2 regions of the Amycolatopsis tolypomycina genome follow, and region 2 is predicted to be linked to the other one. Evidence: predicted binding sites of a transcription regulator. Region 2 holds the regulator's gene; the other holds the start of a gene.
What was found. Region 2 encodes HspR, which represses chaperone genes until heat shock. Its sites were predicted from a motif close to ANNTTGAGTNNNNNNNACTCAANNT; they were not measured.

Region 1: the regulator HspR is predicted to act here: its motif matches at 1,644-1,668, upstream of lon (endopeptidase La).

Annotation. Positions count from the first base shown of each region.
Region 1 covers NZ_FNSO01000001.1:209,719-213,925, reverse strand. Annotated here, with positions in the region: gene BLW76_RS01115 (GNAT family N-acetyltransferase) at 1-657, shown strand, start outside; gene BLW76_RS01110 (SAM-dependent methyltransferase) at 728-1,582, shown strand; gene lon (endopeptidase La) at 1,683-4,085, shown strand.
Region 2 covers NZ_FNSO01000003.1:127,251-131,457, reverse strand. Annotated here, with positions in the region: gene grpE (nucleotide exchange factor GrpE) at 1-169, shown strand, start outside; gene dnaJ (molecular chaperone DnaJ) at 200-1,369, shown strand; gene BLW76_RS06175 (heat shock protein transcriptional repressor HspR) at 1,375-1,800, shown strand; gene BLW76_RS06170 (DUF305 domain-containing protein) at 1,858-2,382, opposite strand; gene BLW76_RS06165 (lytic polysaccharide monooxygenase) at 2,379-3,128, opposite strand; gene BLW76_RS06160 (globin domain-containing protein) at 3,300-4,207, opposite strand, start outside.

The DNA of each region.
Region 1 (4,207 bases), on a different contig from region 2:
CTCCGCGCGGTCGCCGAGCGCGGCGACACGGAGACGGCGGCGATCGTCCCGCGCGCGAGCCGCGACGCCGCCGGCGCCCGCGAAATGCTGCACCACGGCTTCGCGCCACTGCGGGTCATCGCGGTCCGGCCCGCGCAGCGGCACGTCCCGGCGACCCCGCTCGGCACCCCCGGCGTCAAGATCCGCCGCGCCGCGCCCGACGACCTCGAGACCGCGGTGGCGCTCGGCATGGAGCTGCACTCCTACGACGCCCAGTACGGCACGGTGAACTGGCGCACCGGGGTCGAGGAGATCCTGGCCAAGGACCTCGCGGAGCAGCTGAAGCGGCCGGAACCGCCGCTGTGGATCGCCGAGCTGTACGGCCGCCCGCTCGGCATGGTGAGCGTCCAGCACCCGGGTGAGACCGGCTGGATCAGCGGCCGCGTCGCCGCGTCCCGCGTCGGCTACCTGTCGTCGCTGGCGGTCGCGGAGGCCGCGCGGTCGTCCGGCGTCGGCACCGCGCTGGCGACGCACGCCCACCACGTCCTCGACGAGGAAGGCGCCGACGTCGTCCTGCTGCACCACGCCGCGGCGAACCCGCTGTCGACGCCGTTCTGGTACGCGCAGGGGTACCGCCCGCTGTGGACGTACTGGCAGCGTCGACCGGCTGTTCGGTGAACTACTGGAGGATTACCCGGGCTGCCACGGGCTTATAGGCTGGCCTCGCCACCAGCGAGGGGAGCCTGAAGTGACCGACCAGCGGGATTCCGCGCCGAGAGCGCCCGAAGGCGTCGACACCGAGAAGCCGTCCGCGGCCCGGATCTACGACTGGTACCTGGGCGGTACCCAGAACTGGGCCGTGGACCGCGAGTTCGGCAGGCGCATGGAGCAGCAGTGGCCGCTGGTGCGCCCCGGGTCGAAGCAGAACCGCGAGTTCATGAACCGCGCGGTGCGCGCGGCGCTACGGGCCGGCATCCGGCAGTTCATCGACCTCGGCTCGGGCGTGCCGACGGCGGGGAACGTGCACGAGGTCGTCGAGGCGGAGCTGCCCGACGACCACGACGCGAAGGTCGTGTACGTCGACTACGAGCCGGTCGCGGTCGCGCACGCGACGCTGATCCTCGAAGAGGGCATGGCGACCGACTGGGCGGGCATCGTCCAGGCCGACATGCGCGACGCGAAGTCGGTGCTGCGCGCGCCGGAAACACGGCGGCTCATCGACTTCTCGCAGCCGGTCTGCCTGATCATGGCGGCGGTGCTGCACTTCGTCGGCCCGGACGACGACCCGGAGGGGCTGCTGGCGACCTACCGCGACGCGCTCGCGCCGGGCAGCTGGCTGGCGATCTCGCAGATGAGCGAAGGCGACGGCAAGGGCGAAATGCTCGACGGGCTGCGCTGGTTCGTCGAGCAGTACCGGAAGACGAGCAACCCGGTCTGGTTGCGCAACCGCGAAGAAATCCAGCCGCTCTTCGGTGACTGGGAGCTGCTGGAGCCGGGCATCGTGCACCTGCCGGACTGGCGGCCGGACCGGAAGATCAACGCGCTCGAGGCGGAGGCCCGCCCGTTCGCGTGGTGCGCCGTCGGGGTGAAACCAGGCCGCTGACCTGCGGTTTTGGTGATCGCTGTGGGCGAACGCACCATCGGAAACAAACGCACCCATCGGAGAGTTGAGCTAGGCAGACTCAACTACACGAGGAGTGCACATGTCCGACACCCGCCTCCTGCCCGTGCTCCCGCTCGATGACGACGTCGTGCTGCCGGGCATGGTCGTCCCGCTCGACCTGACCGACACCGAGACGCGGGCAGCGGTGGAGTCCGCCCAGGCCAAGGCGCCGAGCCAGGCGTCGTTCCCCGGCATCCGGTCCGCCGCGCCCGCCAAGGCCGAGGTGCTGATCGTCCCGCGCGTCCACGGCGAGTACGCCGAGTTCGGCACCGTCGCCACGGTCGAGCGCATCGGCCGCGTGCCCGGCGGCAAGGCCGCCGTGCTGCTGCGCGGCACCACCCGCGCGGTCGTCGGCCGAATCGCCGACGGTCCTGGCGCCGCCCGCTGGGTGCACGCCGAGGACGCCCCCGAAACCACCGACGACCGGACGGCCAAGCTCGCGGCCGAGTACAAGGCCGTCGTCATCTCGATCCTCCAGCAGCGCGGCGGCTGGCAGCTGATCGACGCCGTCCAGCAGGTCGAAGAGCCGTCCGCGATCGCCGACCTGTCCGGCAACGCGCCGTACCTGTCGACCGACCAGAAGCTCGAGCTGCTGTCCGCTTTGGACGTCAGCGCCCGGCTGGAGAAGGCCCTCGAGTGGAGCAAGGAGCACCTCGCCGAGCTCGAGGTGACCGACACGATCCGCAAGGACGTCGCCGAGGGCATGGAGAAGCAGCAGAAGGAGTTCCTGCTGCGCCGCCAGCTCGAGGCCATCCGCAAGGAGCTCGGCGAGCTCGACGGCACCGCGGACGAGACGGACTACCGCGCCCGCGTGGAAGCCGCCGAACTGCCCGACGCCGTCAAGAAGGCCGCACTGGCCGAAGTGGACAAACTGGACCGCACGTCCGACCAGTCCCCCGAGGGCGGCTGGATCCGCACCTGGCTGGACACCGTCCTGGAGCTGCCCTGGAACGAGCGCACCGAGGACGTGTACGACATCGCGGCGGCACGGGCCATTTTGGACGCCGACCACGCGGGCCTCGACGACGTCAAGGAACGCATCATCGAGTACTTGGCCGTCCGGAAGCGCCGTGCGGAAAGCGGTCTCGGCCCGGTCGGCGGACGGCGGTCCGGTGCGGTGCTGGCCCTCGCGGGCCCTCCCGGAGTCGGCAAGACGTCGCTGGGTGAGTCCGTCGCGAAGGCCATGGGCCGCAAGTTCGTCCGCGTCGCCCTGGGCGGCATCCGCGACGAGGCGGAGATCCGCGGCCACCGCCGCACGTACGTCGGCGCGCTGCCCGGCCGGATCGTCCGCGCCATCAAGGAAGCCGGCTCGATGAACCCGGTGGTGCTGCTCGACGAGATCGACAAGGTCGGCGCCGACTACCGCGGCGACCCGACCGCGGCGCTGCTCGAAGTGCTGGACCCGGAGCAGAACCACACGTTCCGCGACCACTACCTCGAGGTCGAGCTGGACCTGTCCGACGTCGTGTTCCTGGCGACGGCCAACGCGCTGGAGACGATCCCCGGCCCGCTGCTGGACCGCATGGAGCTCGTCACGCTGGACGGCTACACCGAGCACGAGAAGGTCACCATCGCCCGCGACCACCTGCTCCCCCGCGAGCTGGAGCGCGCCGGCCTGGGCGCTGCGGACGTGGTGCTGACGGACGCGGCGTTCAGCCGGATCGCCGCCGAGTACACCCGCGAGGCGGGCGTGCGCGACGCGAACCGGACGATCGCCAAGGTGCTGCGGAAGATCGCGACGAAGGTGGCACTGGACGAGGTTTCGCTGCCGCTGTCCGTCGACGCCGGTGACCTGGACACCTACCTGGGCCGCCCGCGGCACATCCCGGAGTCGTCGCTGCCGGCGTCGACCCAGCGCACGGCAACCCCGGGCGTGGCAACGGGCTTGGCGGTGACCGGCGCGGGCGGCGACGTCCTGTACATCGAGGCGTCGCTGGCGGACGAGGAGTCCGGCGCGTCGGGCCTGCAGCTGACCGGCCAGCTCGGCGACGTGATGAAGGAGTCGGTGCAGATCGCGCTGTCGTACCTCAGGTCGCACGGCGCGGAGCTGGAGCTGCCGGTGGGCGACCTCCGCAACCGCGGCATCCACGTCCACGTCCCGGCGGGCGCGGTCCCGAAGGACGGCCCGTCGGCGGGCATCACGATGACGACGGCGCTGGCGTCCCTGCTGTCGGGCCGCGTGGTCCGGCCGGACGTGGCGATGACGGGCGAGGTGTCCCTGACCGGCCGGGTCCTCCCGATCGGCGGCGTGAAGCAGAAGCTCCTGGCCGCGCACCGCGCGGGGATGAAGACGGTGATCATCCCCCAGCGCAACGAGCCGGACCTCGACGACGTCCCGGCCGAGGTGCTTTCGCAGCTGGACGTCCACGCGGTGGCGAACGTCCGCGAGGTCCTGGACCTCGCCCTGACCCCGGCTTCGACGCCGGTTCCCCAGGCGGCGTAACCCCGAGCGCCGCCACCTGGAACGGCCGGTTTCCTTTCCCGCGGGAAACCGGCCGTTCCGCAACTGGTGACCAATTCCTCTATCGGACGCCCGCCGAATACCGATCATTGTGTTTGTCGAAT
Region 2 (4,207 bases):
GGGCCCGACGGTCACCGTGGTCATGCGCCGCGGGTACCGCTTCGGGGACCGCGTACTGCGGGCGGCGCTGGTCGGCGTGACCGACCACGAGCCCGGTGCGGCCCCGGGGGACCCGTCCGTCGGTGGCGAGCTGCCACTCGGCGGCGGAGTCGATGAGCAGCAGCAGTAAGAGGAACCAAGTGGGAGGAGGAGACGCCCGATGAGCGCACGGGAATGGATCGGTAAGGACTTCTACCGTGAGCTGGGCGTCTCCTCCGACGCCACCGCGGACGAAATCAAAAAGGCCTATCGGAAGCTGGCCAAGGAGAACCACCCGGACGCGAACGCCGGCAACGCGCAGGCGGAGCAGAAGTTCAAGGCGGTCTCCGAGGCCTACGGCGTGCTCTCCGACGCGAGCAAGCGCAAGGAGTACGACGAGGCGCGGCGGCTGTTCGGCGGCGGGGGCGGCTTCAACTTCCCCGGTGGCGGCGGTGGCGGCAGCTTCGACATGGGCGACATCTTCGGCCAGGCCGGCGCCGGTCAGCAGGGCGGTTTCGGCGGCCTCGGCGACATCCTGGGCGGGATCTTCGGCCGCGGGCGGTCGTCGGCGGGCGCGACGGCGAACCGGCCGCAGCGCGGGGCCGACGTCGAGACGGACGTCCGGATCGACTTCACCGAGGCGGTCAAGGGCGCGACCCTGCCGCTGCGGCTGTCGAGCCCGGCGACCTGCGCGACCTGCAGCGGCAACGGTGCCCGGCCGGGCACGTCGCCGCGGACCTGCCCGACCTGCTCCGGTTCGGGGCTGGTGAGCCGCAGCCAGGGCGCGTTCGCGTTCTCGGAGCCGTGCCGCGACTGCCGCGGCCGCGGGACGATCATCGACGACCCGTGCCCGGAGTGCGGTGGCGAAGGCATCAGCACGCGGACGCGCACACTGACCGTCCGGATCCCGCCGGGCGTCGACGACGACCAGCGCATCCGGCTGGCCGGCCAGGGCGAGCCGGGCCGGGGCGGGGCGCAGGCGGGCGACCTGTACGTCCGGGTGCACGTGGCTCCGCACGCGCTGTTCGGGCGCAAGGGGCTCGACCTGACGATCACCGTGCCGGTGGACTTCACCGAACTGGCGCTCGGCACCACGATCACGGTGCCGACCCTGGAAGCGAAGGTCTCGCTCAAGGTGCCGCCGGGTACCGCGAGCGGGCGGGTGCTGCGCGTGCGCGGCAAGGGCATCGCCAAGCGCGACGGTTCGCAGGGTGACCTGCTCGTCACCCTCCAGGCGGCGATTCCCGCCAAACTGGACGACAAGGCGCGCGAGGCACTGCAGGCGTACGCCGAGGCGATGGCCGGGCACGACCCCCGGCCCGAGATCACCGAGCTGCTGCAAGGTAGGTGAGAGTGGTGTTCGGCGGGATACCGCAGGAAGGCGACGAAGAGACCCCGGTGTTCGTCATCTCGGTGGCGGCCCAGCTCGCCGGGATGCACGCGCAGACGTTGCGCACGTACGACCGGCAGGGCCTGGTGTCACCGGGCCGCACCCCCGGCGGCGGGCGGCGCTACTCGATGCGGGACATCGCGCTGCTGCGCGAGGTGCAGCGCCTTTCGCAGGAGGACGGCGTCAACCTGGCCGGCATCAAGCGCATCATCGAGCTGGAGAACCAGGTCGACGCGCTCCGCGCCAGGGTCGCCGAGCTGACGGAGGAGCTGGCCGCGGCGTACGTGGCGGCGGAGCAGGCCGCGGCGGCGGCGCACGCGTCCTACCGCCGTGACCTGGTGCCGCTCAACCAGCAGACGGCGATGGTGGTGTGGCGGCCCAAGCGCCGCTGACGACCAGAACGACGAAGGCCTCCCCGGGTGACCGGGGAGGCCTTCGTGCGCCGCGGGTCACGTCTTCACGTTCAGCAGCTGCTTGACCTCGGCCGTCCGGGACTCGATCACCCGGCGGGCCAGGTCACGGGCCTGGGCGTTCACTCCGCCGCCCGGCCCGTTCTCCGTCCGGGCCAGCTCGACCGCGCCCTGCTGCTGTCCCGTCAGAACGTCGAGGAACCGGCGGGTGAACTCGTCGTCCGGGACCGTCCGAAGTGCTCCCACCAGGTCCGGCGAGGTCATCTTCATGCCGCCGTGGCCCGCGTGCGCCTCGGGGGCCACAGACTCGGGCTGGTTCCACTCGCGAAGCCAGCGGCGCATGTCGTCGATCTCGGTCTGCTGGGTCACCTCGATCGCCGCTGCCAGTTCCTTCACCGAGGCCGGGAGCGGGCGTGCCGCCGCCAGCCGGACGATCTCGATCCCTTGCTGGTTCTGGGGAATCAGCATCTGCAGGAACATCACGTCGGCCGCGTTGTGCGATGGGGTGGCCGTCGTCGCGCAACCGGTCAGGAGCAGCGCGACGACGGCCAAGACCACTCTCACTGGCGCTGCCAGAGCGCCGGCGTGTTCGGCGGCTCCCAGCCCGCGATCGCCGTGTGCGGCTGGACGCAGCGGTAGCTCGCGCCGCCGTACGTCACGACGTCGCCCGCCTTGTACGCCGTGCCCGCGGCCCACGTGCCACTCGTGGGCGGGGTGGTCGTCGTGGTGGGCGGCCGGGTCGTCGTGGTCGGGGGCGGCGTGGTGGTGGTCGGCGGCGGGGTGCCGCCGCCACCCACCTGGAGGTCAACGCAGCTGTAGAACGCGTTGGCCGTGTCCGAGATGTTCCAGATCGCCAGCACCTTGATCCGGCCCGAATAGCCGGCCAGGTTCACCGTGTGCGACAACGTCGGCGGCGGCTGCTGGTTGTTGCCGCTGAACACCGCGACGCGGGTGCCGCCGACGTAGTACTCGTAGTTCGACGTCGAGTGCCGGGCGGTGAACACCCAGTTGAACGTCACCGTGGTGCCGACCGACTTGGCGGGCCACGGCTTCGACTCGTCGGTCAGCTCGGCGAACTGCGACAGGCCGCCGTTGCAGCTGCGCAGGCCCTTCGGCCCTTCGACGCTCTGCGGTTCGTAGACGATGCTCCCGCAGCCGGACACCTTCCCGGCCGCGCAGTTGGCCTGCCGGCTGGGCGGATCGGACACGTAGCCGTGGGCGCTCGCGGAGGTGGCGGGGAGGACGACGATCAGCACCGGTGCGAGCAGAGCTCCGGCAGCGGCCGCGAAGAGCTTTCTTTTCCAGGTCATTTCGGCTCCTCGAAGGGGAACAGCGTTGTTCCGAAAGGGGAGGACGAACGAGCACATCCGGGGAAGATGTGGTCTAGACCATAAGATGATTCGGGCACAACGGTCAACGAACTACCGCCGTTCGACGAATTCGATACTCCGCTCGGCCCAGTCCGAAGGTCGGGACGGACCTCAGTCCAGGGTGAACGGGTCGTACGATATTCGTTCCAGTTCGATCCCCCTGGCCAGCAGCTTGGCGACGGTCGCCTGGATCATCGGCGGCGAACCGGACACGAGGACGTCGTGGTGCTGCCACTTGCCGCGCTGGGTCACGGCGTGGGCGAGCGTCCCGCGGTCGCCGCCGGCCAGTGCGCCCTCCTCGGTGACCGGGGTGACCGTCAGCCACTTCGACGTCGCGGCCAGCCGGCGCAGCTCCTCCAGCGCGTACAGGTCCTCCGGTCGCCGTCCGCCGAAGAACAGGTGCACCGGCGGGTTCCGCTTCCAGCGCGACAGGTCGTCGAGGATGGCCAGCAACGGCGTGATGCCGGTGCCGCCGCCGATCATGAGCAGCCGCCGTTTCGTGGACGTCGGGCGCACGTTCAGCACGCCCATCGACGGCCCGAGGCGCCAGACGTCACCGGGCCTGGTGTGGTTGACGATGCTCCCGCTGACCCAGCCGCCGGGCACCGCGCGCACGTGGAAGGTGAGCTGGCCGTCGCCGCGGGGTGCGTTCGCCGGCGAAAGGTACCGCCAGAACCGGGGCCGCTGGGGCACCTCCACGCTGACGTACCCGCCGGCGCGGTACGGCAGCAGCCCCTCGGTGCGCACCTTCACCAGCGCGACGTCGCGGCTGAGCTTGCGGTGCTCCAGCACGGTCGCCGACCAGGCCGCCGGGCCCGTCTCCGCCTGGGCGGCTTCGCGCATCGTCTTGGCGATGAGCCCGTACGCCGAGGTCCACGCCGATTCGACCTCGGCGGTCCACTTCTCCTTGAGAAATCGTTTCAACGCGGCGATCAGCGCGACTCCGACGGCGTCGTAGTGGCGCGAGACGACGGCGAACTTCCGGTGGTCGCGGCCCAGCTGCCCCAGGAAGGTGACCA